3 regions of the Pigmentiphaga aceris genome follow, and region 2 is predicted to be linked to each of the others. Evidence: predicted binding sites of a transcription regulator. Region 2 holds the regulator's gene; each other region holds the start of a gene.
The links. Region 2 encodes HrcA, which represses chaperone genes, less so after heat shock. Its sites were predicted from a motif close to TTAGCACTCNNNNNNNNNGAGTGCTAA; they were not measured.
Positions count from the first base shown of each region.

Region 1: FXN63_RS04370 (co-chaperone GroES) is a predicted target of HrcA. The motif match lies at 2,376-2,402, and genes of this name have one in related genera.
Region 3: rpoH (RNA polymerase sigma factor RpoH) is a predicted target of HrcA. The motif match lies at 1,972-1,998, and genes of this name have one in related genera.

Region 1 covers NZ_CP043046.1:1,045,827-1,050,304, reverse strand. Annotated here, with positions in the region: gene FXN63_RS04375 (membrane-bound PQQ-dependent dehydrogenase, glucose/quinate/shikimate family) at 1-2,107, opposite strand, end outside; gene FXN63_RS04370 (co-chaperone GroES) at 2,520-2,807, shown strand; gene groL (chaperonin GroEL) at 2,873-4,478, shown strand, end outside.
Region 2 covers NZ_CP043046.1:3,727,919-3,732,396, reverse strand. Annotated here, with positions in the region: gene recN (DNA repair protein RecN) at 1-963, opposite strand, end outside; gene FXN63_RS16160 (NAD kinase) at 1,027-1,935, opposite strand; gene hrcA (heat-inducible transcriptional repressor HrcA) at 1,982-2,989, shown strand; gene hemH (ferrochelatase) at 3,043-4,161, shown strand; gene FXN63_RS16145 (RNA-binding S4 domain-containing protein) at 4,194-4,478, shown strand, end outside.
Region 3 covers NZ_CP043046.1:660,711-665,188, forward strand. Annotated here, with positions in the region: gene FXN63_RS02755 (TonB-dependent receptor) at 1-842, shown strand, start outside; gene rpoH (RNA polymerase sigma factor RpoH) at 1,041-1,943, opposite strand; gene FXN63_RS02765 (hypothetical protein) at 2,188-2,862, shown strand; gene FXN63_RS02770 (glutamate synthase-related protein) at 3,099-4,478, shown strand, end outside.

The DNA.
Region 1 (4,478 bases), 2.7 Mb from region 2:
CTTGCCATGCCACCTGGCGGGTCTTCATGTCCACGGCGGTCAGCGTGCCGAACGGCGGCTTCTGGCACGGGATGTCCAGCGGCGAGGTGAATCGCACCTTGGCATTGATCGCATACGGCGTACCGATCAGGGCCACGGCGCTGGTGATATTCGGCGCTTCGCTGCCATCGTTCTTGCGTGCGCCGCCGGGCTTTTGCTCGATCAGCTGCACTTCCAGGCCGACACGCATGTCGTTGACGAACAGGTAACCCGCCGTCGGATCAACCGACAGACCACCCCAGTTCATGCCACCCAGCGAGCCCGGCAGGTTCAGCGACGGATCGGTACCCGGAGCGGTGAACAGGCCGTCATAACGCATCGACTTGAACTTGATGCGGCAGACCAGTTGGTCGAATGCCGTGGCACCCCACATGTCCGACTCCTTCATGGTGTCGGCACCGATGACGGGCATTTCCACCGAGAAGGGTTGCGTCGGCGAATAACGTTCGCCTTCCATGTTGCCCGGCTTGACCGCGCGTTCTTCGACCTTGGTCAGCGGCTTGCCGGTCTGACGGTCCAGCACGAAGATCTGGCCAGACTTGGTACCGAACACCAGTGCAGGCTTGGTTGCGCCGCCGTCCACCGGGAAGTCGACAAACGTCGGCTGCATCGGAATGTCGAAGTCCCACAGATCGTTGTGCACGGTCTGGTAGACCCACTTCTCGCGGCCGGTGGTGGCATCGACTGCCAGCATCGACGCGCCGTACTTGCGGTCCAGATCGGTGTGCTTCACGCCCCACATGTCGATGGCAGCGCTGCCAACCGGCATAAAGACCGTGTTGGACGCGGCGTCATAAGACATCGGTGCCCAGACGTTGGGGGTCGAACGAACATAGGTCTTGCCGGCTTCCGGTGCGGTATGCACGTCCGGGTTGCCCGGATCGAAGGCCCAGCGCAGTGCGCCGGTCACAGCGTCATAACCACGCACCACACCGCCGGGCATGTCCACGCCCACGTTGTCAGCCACACGGCCGCCCACCACGACGGTCGTACCCGCCAGGGTCGGTGCCGAGGTCAGCGAATACTGGCCAGCTTCCGGACCCTTGCCCAGGCCGGTCTTCAGATCGACGCGACCGTTGGTGCCGAAGTCCGGGCAGAACTGACCCGTGGCGGCGTCCAGCGCGATCAGTTCCGACTGGATGCTGTTCATCAGAATGCGCTGCTGGCACAAGGCACCGGCTGCGACATTGACGGCCGTCACGGGCGACGAGTCGGGCAGCGTGGGCTGTTCCAGCGGGCGAGCAGCGTCGAAGTACGCCAGGCCACGGCAACGCATCCACTTGTTCTGCTTGGCATTGATCTCGGTCTTCCAGATCTCTTTGCCGGTAGCAGCTTCCAGTGCGATCACATTGTTGTGCGGGGTGCAGACATACACGCGATCACCGATCTGCAGCGGGGTGAGCTGGTCTTCGGCACCACCACCGCCCGGGCTGATCGGCGTGTCGCCGGTGCGATAGGTCCAGGCCGGTTGCAGGCCCTTCACGGTATCCACATTGATCTGGTCAAGCGCAACGAAACGCGAGCCACCCGACGTATTGCCATAGTGTTCCCAGTTCGTCGGCGGGGTGCCGGCTGCCACCGGCGTGCGTGCCGGGGCCTTGCCGCTGGCAACCACGGTCGGGTGCGGCTGGAACATGCCCCACAAGGCAGCTGCTGAAGCCAGCGCCAACACACCAGCCACCACTGCCGACGGCTTGCACAGCGACGACAGGCCGCTGGCACGACGCATCAAGGGGAACGATGCGGCAACCAGCACAGCAAAGCCAGCCAAAACCATCAGGCGCGAGAACAGCGCCCAGAAGTCCAGACCGGCATCGGCCAATGCCCAGACAACGGAGGCCAGGAAGACCACGCCGAAAATCAGGCCGCCGGACTGGCGGGCACGGACGATCTGCACGGCGGCGGCGATCAGTCCGATACCTGCCAGCAGGAAGTACCAGCTACCTTTCAGGCTGACCAGCTGGAAACCATAAAAGGCGAAAAACAGCCCCGCCGCGAACAGCACCAACCCAAGCAGGGCCAGCCAGATTCGCGCAGAGATGGACACAGGTGCCCGCTCTTTATTCATAAAAAGACCCACATTTGTAATGACGCCTGACTTCCGGGAAGAAAGCGGCCGGGCGCGGAGTGTACTCGGATCGTGCCGATACCCCTGGGTATACCCCGGTTGCGGAAAGGGCTAAATACGTATTGTTCAAAACAAAGTTGCCCCAACTTCCCAGGAGCAAATACCGGCAAGGTCGCAGGTGAACCGACGAACGGTGCAAACCAGGTCTTGGCTGATACATAAGTTTTTCCGGACCCCGCCTTGAAACGGTCACTACCCGCCCCTATACTTAGCACTCGTCCACGTTGAGTGCTAACAACGCCATGCCACGAGCTGGCAGCACCCTTCGCGGCGCAGTTTCCAAGTCCGCAGGCTTACGTCGGCCGGTCCGACGAATCTGCGAAACCCAACGTCAAACTTAACAGGAGCTTTCATGGCCCTCCGTCCGTTGAACGACCGTGTGATCATCAAGCGCTTGGATAACGAGCGCAAAACCGCTTCGGGCATCGTCATTCCCGAAAGCGCTGCCGAGAAGCCCGATCAAGGTGAAATCCTGGCCGTTGGCCCGGGCAAGCGCGGCGATGACGGCACTGTCGTGCCGGTCGACGTCAAGGTCGGCGACAAGGTGCTGTTCGGCAAGTACGCCGGCCAGGCCGTCAAGGTCGACGGTGAAGAACTGCTCGTCATCCGCGAAGAAGAAATCCTGGCCGTGATCCAGTAAGCCTGTCGGCTCACTGTTCTTCGATCCCCAGCTTTTTTCTCCTCTGACTATCTCAAGGAATACACATGGCTTCCAAACAAGTTCTGTTCGCTGACGACGCACGTTCGCGCGTCGTCCGTGGCGTCAACGTCCTGGCTAACGCAGTCAAGGTCACCCTGGGCCCCAAGGGTCGCAACGTGCTGCTGGAGCGCTCGTTCGGCGCCCCGACCGTGACCAAGGACGGCGTGTCCGTTGCCAAGGAAATCGAACTGAAGGACAAGTTCGAAAACCTGGGCGCACAGCTCGTCAAGGAAGTTGCTTCCAAGACCAGCGACAACGCCGGTGACGGCACCACCACCGCAACCGTGCTGGCACAAGCCATCGTGGTCGAAGGCCTGAAGTACGTCGCTGCCGGCATCAACCCGGCCGACCTGAAGCGCGGTATCGACAAGGCCGTTGGTGCCGCTGTCGAAGAACTGCGCAAGATCAGCCGCCCGAGCACCACCAGCAAGGAAATCGCACAAGTTGCTTCGATTTCCGCCAACTCTGATGCGACCATCGGCCAGATCATCGCCGACGCGATCGACAAGGTGGGCAAGGAAGGCGTCATCACCGTTGAAGACGGCAAGTCGCTGCAAGACGAACTCGACGTCGTCGAAGGCATGCAGTTCGACCGCGGCTACCTGTCGCCCTACTTCATCAACAACCCGGAAAAGCAAGTTTCCGCGTTGGATGATCCGTATGTCCTGATCTTCGACAAGAAGGTTTCGTCGATCCGTGACCTGCTGCCGATCCTGGAACAAGTCGCCAAGGCTGGCCGTCCGCTGCTGATCATCGCTGAAGACGTCGAAGGCGAGGCGCTGGCCACGCTGGTCGTCAACAACATCCGTGGCATCCTGAAGACCACCGCCGTCAAGGCACCGGGCTTCGGCGACCGCCGCAAGGCACTGCTGGAAGACATCGCCATCCTGACCGGCGGTACCGTGATCTCGGAAGAGACCGGCCTGTCGCTGGAAAAGGCTACCCTGGCTGAACTCGGCCAAGCCAAGCGCATCGAAGTGGGCAAGGAAAACACCATCGTCATCGACGGTGCTGGTGATTCCGTGTCGATCGAAGCCCGCGTCAAGCAAATCCGCGTGCAGATCGAAGAAGCCACCTCGGACTACGACCGTGAAAAGCTGCAAGAGCGCGTGGCCAAGCTGGCCGGCGGCGTTGCTGTGATCCGCGTCGGTGCAGCCACCGAAGTCGAACTGAAAGAAAAGAAGGCACGTGTCGAAGACGCCCTGCACGCTACCCGCGCTGCAGTGGAAGAAGGCATTGTTCCTGGCGGCGGCGTTGCGCTGCTGCGTGCACGTCAAGCCATCGCTGACCTGAAGGGCGACAACGCTGACCAAGACGCTGGTATCAAGCTGATCCTGCGTGCGGTTGAAGAACCCCTGCGCATCATCGTCTCGAACGCTGGCGAAGAGCCCAGCGTGGTTGTGAACGCTGTGTTGGCCGGTTCGGGCAACTTCGGCTACAACGCACAAAGCGGCGAGTACGGCGATCTGGTCGAACAAGGCGTGCTGGACCCCACCAAGGTCACCCGCACCGCCCTGCAGAACGCTGCGTCGGTTGCCTCGCTGCTGCTGACGACCGAAGCTGCTGTGGTCGAGCTGTCGGAAGACAAGCCCGCCATGCCGGCTGGTGGCG
Region 2 (4,478 bases):
GTGCGCGGGCAGCTCATTGGGCGTCAGGCGGAACTTGCGTGCGGTGTGAAACAGCGACTGCATCCGGCTGTCCAGCGTTGCCAGCCGTTGCGGGTCCAGATCCAGACGCGACAGATAACTGTTCAGGTCCGACACGGCTTCCTGCAAGGTGATGCGGGCGATTTCCAGGCTGTCGGCAATCGGCTGCAGACCGCTGTCATGCGAGGCAAGCTGCGCGATCTTGTGCGTGGCGGATGACAAGCGCGATTGCGCCGAATCATCGTCCTCATCCAGCGCGGCCAGTGTCTGGTTTGCACCGTCGATCAAGGCCTGCGCATGCGCCAGGCGCTGGTGCTCGGCCTGAATCGATTCCCACTCGCCGTCCTGCGGATTCAACTGGCCCAACTCACCGGCCTGCCATTCCAACTGGTCGCGTTCCTGGCGCAGTGCTGCCGAATCTTCCTCGACAGCGGTCAGCTTGCGTACCAATTCTCGCCAGCTCTTCCAGGTGTCGAGCACCTTCGCGCGCAGGTCCGCATGTTCGCCGTGACCGTCCAGCAAGTCACGCTGCGCATCGGCTTTCAGCAGGCTTTGGTGAGCGTGCTGGCCGTGAATGTCGACCAGTTGTTCGCCCAGTTCACGCAGCTGGGTAAGCGTGGCCGGGCTGCCGTTGACGTAACCCCGGCTGCGCCCTTGCGCATCGATCACACGACGCAGCACCAGGGCCTGGTCGTCCAGATCGTGGTCGGCAAGCCAGGTTTGCAAGGTGTCGGGCACGTCGAATACCGCGCAGACCTCGGCGCGGGTGGCACCTTCGCGCAAGACGGATGCGTCGGCACGTTCGCCCAAGGCCAATGCCAGGGCGTCGATCAGAATCGATTTGCCGGCACCGGTCTCACCGGAGAAAACCGTGAAGCCACCACCGAAGCTGACTTCGGTCTGGTCGACGATGACGAAATCCTTGATGTGCAGGGCGCGAAGCATGCAGGTCTGGGTGTCCGGAAATAACGAGGCGAGGGCGCGTTGCTATGCAAGCCCGCAAAAGAGTCAGCTATCCAGCGAACTCGTGGGATCGCTCGGATTTTGATTCCAGTGCAGCTTTCTGCGCAAAGTAGAAAAGTAACTGTATCCGGCAGGATGAAGGAAGCGGATGGTGTGCTTTCCACGACGCACCACAATCCGATCACCCGCTTGCAGCGATGAGAACGACTGCATGTCAAAGTGAACGCTTGCACCGCCTTTGCTCGACCCGGCGCAACGGATGATGGTGATATCGATGGTACAGGTGTCGGGCAGGGCGATCGGCCGATTGGACAAGGCCTGCGGGGCCACCGGCACCAGCACCATGCCGCGCAGCGACGGGTGCAGAATCGGTCCGTTGGACGACAAGGCGTAGGCCGTCGAGCCCGTGGGCGTGGCGATGATCAGGCCGTCGGCACGTTGTTGAGACATGAATTCGCCATCAACGTGTACGTTGATCTCGATCATGCCGCCCATGCTGGCACGGCTGAGCACCACGTCGTTCAAGGCCGGGCCGGAAAATAGTTCCTGATCGCCACGAAACACCTTGCCTTCCAGCAACAGGCGCTCGTCGCTGGAAAAATTGCCCTCGATCACTTCCGACAGTGCCTGTACAGACTTGTCCAGCGGGATATCGGTGATGAAACCAACACGTCCGTGGTTGATTCCGACCAACGGCACGTCATAGGGGGCCAACTGGCGAGCCAGCCCAAGCATGGTGCCGTCACCGCCCATGACTACGGCAAGTGATGCTTCTGCGCCAATTTCAGCCACACTGGCGACAGGAAAATCCTGAACGCCGATGTTGATGGCCGTATCTTTTTCGAACAACACTTTGCGCCCGGCTGCGCGCAGCATATGGGCAAGCGCCAGTAGCGGGGCGGCGATGCCGGTGTCGTGGTATTTGCCGACGAGGGCGACAGTGGGAAAATGCATGAAATGATTATAGGGCTGGAGTCCGCTCGGCCCCTACAATACACATATGGATGATCGCGCGCGTGCGCTGCTTAAAGCGCTTATAGAACGTTACATTGCCGACGGCCAGCCGGTGGGTTCGCGCACACTCGCGAAGGTCTTCGACCTGTCCCCCGCTACCATCCGCAATGTCATGGCCGACCTCGAAGAGATCGGTCTGATCCATTCGCCGCATACTTCTGCGGGCCGGGTGCCGACCCCGCGCGGCTATCGCATGTTCGTCGACTCGTTGCTGACCGTGCGCCAGTTCGAGCAGGCCGAAGCCTCTCGCATGCAGCAGCAGTTCCCTGCTTCTGAACCGCAGCGCATGCTGTCGGCCGCTGCCGGCTTGCTGTCGAACCTGAGTCAGTTCGCTGGCGTGGTGCTGGCACCGCGTCGGTCGCAGGCTTTCAAGCAGATCGAATTCATCCGGTTATCGGAAAAGCGCGTGCTGCTGATCATCGTCACGCCAGAAGGTGACGTGCAGAACCGCATCCTGTTCATGCAGCGCGACTACACGCCGATTGAACTGGCCGAGGCCGCGAACTTCTTCAACCAGCACTTCGGTGGCAAGTCCTTCGACCAGGTGCGTGGCAGCCTGCAAACCGACCTGGCACGCCTGAAAGACGACATCTCCAGTTTGATGCAGGCCGCAGTGCAGGCCAGCGCCGAAGCCGCCCAGAGCGGCGATGACATGCTGATCTCGGGTGAACGCAATCTGCTTCAAGTGGCCGACATCACGTCCGACATGGACCGCCTGCGCAAGATGTTCGGGCTGTTCGAACGCAAAAGCGACTTGATGCAGCTGCTTGATGTGTCCAGCCGCGCCGAAGGCGTGCAGATCTTCATCGGCGGCGATTCCCAGCTGGTGCCGATGGACGAAGTCAGTGTTATCACCGCCCCCTACGGCGTCGATGGCAAGGTGGTCGGCACGCTTGGCGTGATCGGCCCGACGCGGATGTCCTATGATCGCGTCATCCCGCTGGTGGACATCACCGCCCGCCTGCTTTCCAACGCGCTCAGCCAGCAACACTGATCCGCTTGCCGGATCGGTACTCACGCAGGCCCGAGCGCCCGCCAGGAATCTTTATGCGTTTTTCTCCGGAACCGCCGCATCGTCACGGCCAGTTCGACCATGGTGCCTCTGCGCGAACAGGGGTGTTGCTGGTCAATCTTGGTACGCCTGACGCCCCCGATCGCAAGGCGGTCCGTCGTTATCTGGCTGAATTCCTGTCCGATCCCCGGGTCATCGAGATCCCGCCGATCCTGTGGAAAATGATCCTGCACGGCGTCATTCTGAACGTGCGGCCCAAGGATTCAGCCAAGCGCTACGAGTCCATCTGGACGCCTGAAGGTTCACCGCTCATGGTGTGGACCCAGCGCCAGACCGCCCGCACACAAGCCTGGCTGGACGAACAAGGGCATCACATTGCTGTTCGCTACGGCATGCGTTATGGCAATCCGTCGATTGCATCCGTGATGACCGAGATGCGTGCAGAAGGCATCGAGCGCATTCTGGTGGTGCCGCTGTATCCGCAATACGCGGCCAGCAGCACGGCCACGGCAATCGACTGTGTCGGCCGCTGGCTGGCCAAGGCGCGCAATCAGCCGGAGGTGCGTTACCTGCGTCACTTCCACGACGACCCGGGCTACATCGAAGCGCTTGCGCATCGTGTGGAAAGCTTCTGGGCCGAGCGCGGTCGGGCCAAAAAATTGGTGTTGAGCTTTCACGGCGTGCCGATGCGCTCGCTGGAACTGGGCGATCCGTATCACTGCGAATGTCACAAGACCGGGCGACTGCTGGCCGAACGCCTGAATCTGACGCGTGACGAATTTGAAGTCACGTTCCAGAGCCGTTTCGGTGCCGCCGAATGGTTGCAGCCCTATACCGAACCCACCTTGAAGGACTTGGCATCGAAGGGCGTGGATTCGGTGGACGTCTTCTGCCCTGGGTTTGTCGGCGATTGCCTGGAAACCCTGGAAGAAATCGCCGAAGAGGCGCGCGAAGCCTATCTGCATGCGGGCGGCAAAGACTATCGCTACATTCCTGCCCTGAACGACACCGACCCCTGGATCGATGCGTTGGGCAAGTTGATTCTGAGCCAGGTTCAGGGCTGGCCTACACTGGCCAACGACCGCTCGGAAGCGCGTGCCGCCGAGCGCGCGGTGCAGCGCGAAGCGGCCTTGCACGTGGGCGCGATAGACTAGACGCCACGATTTGCGAGCAATGCAGGTGCAACATGGATGACCAACGTATCGACAAGTGGTTGTGGGCGGCGCGTTTTTTCAAGACGCGCAGCATTGCCCAGGCCGCCGTCGAAACCGGCAAGGTGAAATTGGCCGGCGAGCGTCCCAAGCCAGCGCGCGCAGTGCGTGTTGGCGACCGGATCGAAGTGCGGGCGGGCGATCAGGTGTTTGAAGTGATTGTTCGGGGGCTGTCCGGCATGCGCGGACCGGCCACGTTTGCCCGCACGCTGTATGACGAGACCCCGGACGGTTTGAAGCGGCGTCTGGAAGTCATTGAA
Region 3 (4,478 bases), 3.1 Mb from region 2:
AACTTGAGCAGTACAGCGTTGCGCTGGCTGACACAATGAGCTTCTTCGATGATCGCTTCCTGGTTACCGCAGGCCTGCGCGACCAGACCATCAACCAGAAAAGCGTGAATGGCTCGGTGGGTTACAAGGACAGCGCGGTCACTCCGCTGCTGGGCCTGGTCTTCAAGCCGATTCGCGATACCTCGGTGTACTACAACTACACCGCCGGCCTGCAGGCAGGTGGCATTGCTGGCCCCAGCACGGCCAATGCTGGTCAGGTCTTTGCGCCGCAAAAGTCCAAGCAGCATGAAGTGGGCTTGAAGCGCGACTGGGGTTCACTGATCACCCAAGTGGCTTACTACGAGATCGAACGCCCCACCTCGACGACGGAAAACAACGTCTACAGCTTCGGCGGCAAGCAGCGCAATCGTGGTCTGGAATTGTCGGCTTACGGCGAAGTGACGCGCGGTTTGCGTGCCATGGCTAGCGCCTCGTTCAACGATGCCACGCTGGTGCGCACGGCCAACGGCCTGAACCAGGGCAACGACGCCAACGGCGTGCCGGAACGTACCTTCAATGTCGGCCTGGATTGGGATATCCCGGGCGTCGAAGGCCTGAGCGTCAACGGCCGTGTCATCAATACTTCGGCCATGTGGTACGACGCCGCAAATCGTCTGCGCATGCCGTCGTGGACCCGCGTGGACATCGGCGCGCGTTACGCAACCAAGGTTGCCGGCAAGTCGGTGGTGTTCCGTGCCAACCTGGAAAACGTGGCTGATCGCGCGTACTGGGTGACTGCATCGGGCTACGCCACTGTGGGTGCACCGCGCACGCTGATGCTGTCGGCGCAGATGGACTTCTGATCCCAGGGCGGGCCTGTATTCAAGGCCCGCACTCAGGGACAGCGTCCCACCCAGCTTTGCTGGCAGACGAAAAAACGCCCCGGAAATCAGGACAAATGTCCGATTTCCGGGGCGTTTTCTTTTGGGCGCACAATCTTGGGGGCGTCCAGTCTTCAGGTGCGCAACACGAGCAGCAGCGCTGCCCGCGTTGTTTCAAGCTCAGGCGTATTCAGCCAGTGCCGTACGCATCTTGCCCATGGCGCGTGCCTCGATCTGGCGAATGCGCTCGGCCGATACGCCGAATTCATCAGCCAATTCCTGCAGCGTCGAGCCGCCATCATCCTGCAGCCAGCGCGCTTCAATGATGCGACGCGAGCGGGCATCCAGCGTGTCGATGGCACCCAGCAAGCCCTGGCCTTGCAACTTGTCGCGCTCACGGCTTTCCAGCACGCGGGTCGGCTCTTGCTGACCTTCGTCCGACAGGTAGGCAATCGGAGCGAACTCCGATTCGCCGTCGTCGTTGCGGCCTTCGAGCGCCATGTCCTGACCCGACAGACGAACTTCCATCTCGGACACGTCTTCCGGGCGAACATTCAGCTTGGTCGCAATGTCGGCAACCTGGTCGCCGGTCAATGCGTTGGCATCGCGCTTCATGCTGCGCAGGTTGAAGAACAGCTTGCGCTGAGCCTTGGTCGTCGCAACCTTGACCAGACGCCAGTTCTTCAAGATGTACTCATGAATCTCGGCCTTGACCCAGTGGATCGCGAACGACACCAGGCGCACGCCACGATCAGGATCGAAGCGCTTGACCGCCTTCATCAGACCGACGTTACCTTCCTGAACCAGGTCGGCGTGGGGCAGGCCGTAGCCCAGGTACTGGCGCGCGATCGACACGACCAGACGCAGGTGCGACAGGATCAGTTCGCGCGCAGCCGACAGGTCTTCGTCGTCGCGGAACTTGCGCGCCAGACGGCCTTCTTCTTCCACAGTCAGCATCGGCAGACGATTGACGGCGGAAATATACGCATCGATGGTGCCGAGCGCGCCCGGGTTGGCGATTGCCAAGGCAAGCGCATTGGCCGAATGGGGAGCCGGAACTGCAAACGAAGCGGTGGAATTCATATAACGATACCTCCTGATGGAGATGATGTTAGCACTCGGTATAGTGGAGTGCTAATCAAGCATCACGATCGGCGCGATAGCCAAAACATATATTGGTGCAGCGCACAGATAAGTAGAAGACTGCCTTGGCAGCAAATGGTTCACAAAGCCCGTTTGCAACTCGTAGCCATACGTTTCCGTGTGCGGATCGGGTGCCATGCCTTTAGTTCTTTGTCGTGGTCAACCTTAAGGATCCTTCCCCTGCATGGCTCGCCTAGCTCGCTTATACGCGCCCGATATTCCCCAATTGTTGCAAGCACGCTTTGTGCCCGAAACGCCCGGGGCAGCGCGCAGCCTGGAGCGTGTGGCGCACTGGATGGCCGAGGAATTGCGCGGCAAATCGATCGCCGTCCATGCCTGGGTAGTCCTGCCAGATCAGTGGATTGCCTTGGCCACGCCGGGCGGGCCACGTGATCTGCCGCGTCTGGTACAGGGTATGGGCCGTCGGCTGACGGGCGATTGGGGCGGCGCGGTCTTTGCCGGCCGCTATCACTCCGCGCTGGTGGAGCCGGGCAACTGGGTGCTTCGCGCCATGCTGTGGCTGGAGAGCCAGCCTGTATTGCAGGGCCTTGTGTCCGAGGCAGAGCAGTGGCGGCTTGGGTCAACCAGTGTGCATACCGGGGCGGGCAGCAGCCCGCTGGTGGTCGATCACCCTGATTACTGGGCGTCGGGCAACACCCCATTCGATCGCCAGGCACGGTATCGCGAAGCCTTGCAGGCCGGCCTGGGGTCAGAGGCGCGCAAGGCCATCGAGCGGGCGCTGCATGGTCAGTGGGCCTTGGGGGATGCGAATTTTGTGGCGGGGCTCGAAACCGGGGAGCGTCGCGCGGCACCGGCAAAACGGGGGCGTCCAAGAAAGGACTCGCTCGACCAGGGGTAAGCCACTGTTTAACAAGGGTTTACCCTTTATTTTATGATCCGTCCCTAATTTAAATTCCCACATTTGGTGCGTGGAGTATAAATGGGGACGTACCATTGAATTATTTCTTGCATGGGCTGGTGCAGCGCAGTATCTTTCGTATCCGCTGCGCGATATCCCTATGGGGGAATTGCCCCTGTCGCCGCGAACTATTTCCCTTACGGCGTCTTCTGGACGCCGGTGCTCCGGAGTACGCCATGTCCCCCTTAGACCAGGTTTCACCGTCGGCCGGTGTGTCCATTCCCGTGTCGACCATCGATGCCACGCGCATCGGCCTGCCCGCCGCTCAGGGCATGTACGACCCGGCCAATGAGCATGACGCCTGTGGTGTGGGCTTCGTTGCCCATATCAAAGGTCAGAAAAGCCATGCCATCGTCCAGCAAGGTCTGAAGATCCTTGAAAACCTGGATCACCGGGGTGCCGTGGGTGCCGATCCCCTGATGGGCGACGGTGCCGGTATCCTGATCCAGATCCCGGACGCCTTCTATCGCGAAGAACTCAGCGCGCGTGGCATTACGCTGCCGCCGCCGGGCGAATATGGCGTGGCCATGGTCTTCCTGCCCAAGGAAACCGGTTCGCGTCTGGCCTGTGAGCAGGAACTCGAGCGCGCCGTGCGCGCCGAGGGTCAGGTTGTACTGGGCTGGCGCGACGTGCCCACAGACATCAAGATGCCGATGTCGCCCAACGTGCGTTCGGTTGAACCCGTTATCCGCCAACTGTTCATCGGTCGCGGCATGGACGTGATGGTTCCCGACGCGCTGGAACGCAAGCTGTACGTCATCCGCAAGGTGGCCAGCCACGCGATCCAGAAAATGGGTCTGAAGCACGGCCAGGAATATTTCGTGCCGTCGATCTCGACCCGCACAGTGGTCTACAAGGGCCTGCTGCTGGCCGATCAGGTCGGTCGTTATTACCTGGACTTGGCTGATCCGCGCACCGTGTCGGCCCTGGCCCTGGTTCACCAGCGTTTCTCGACCAACACCTTCCCGGCGTGGCCGCTGGCTCACCCGTATCGCCTGATCGCCCACAACGGCGAAATCAACACGGTGAAGGGCAACTTCAACTGGTTGCGCGCGCGTGAAGGCGTGATGAAGTCCGCCGTGCTGGGCGACGACCTGAAGAAGCTGTACCCGATCGTCTACGAAGGCCAGTCGGACACCGCTACCTTCGACAACTGTCTGGAACTGCTGGTGATGTCGGGCTACCCGATTGCCCAGGCCGTCATGATGATGATCCCGGAAGCTTGGGAACAGCATACCCAGATGGACGAGCATCGCCGCGCGTTCTACGAATACCACGCTGCAATGATGGAACCGTGGGACGGCCCGGCCGCGATTGCGTTCACCGATGGCCGCCAGATCGGTGCCACACTGGACCGTAATGGCCTGCGCCCGGCACGCTTCATTGTGACCGACGACGATATCGTCATTTTGGCGTCTGAAGCCGGTGTGTTGCCGGTTGCTCAGAACAAGATCGTGAAAAAGTGGCGTCTGCAGCCCGGCAAAATGTTCCTGATCGACCTGGAACAAGGCCGCATCATCGACGACAAGGAAATCAAGAACCAGTTTGCCAACAGC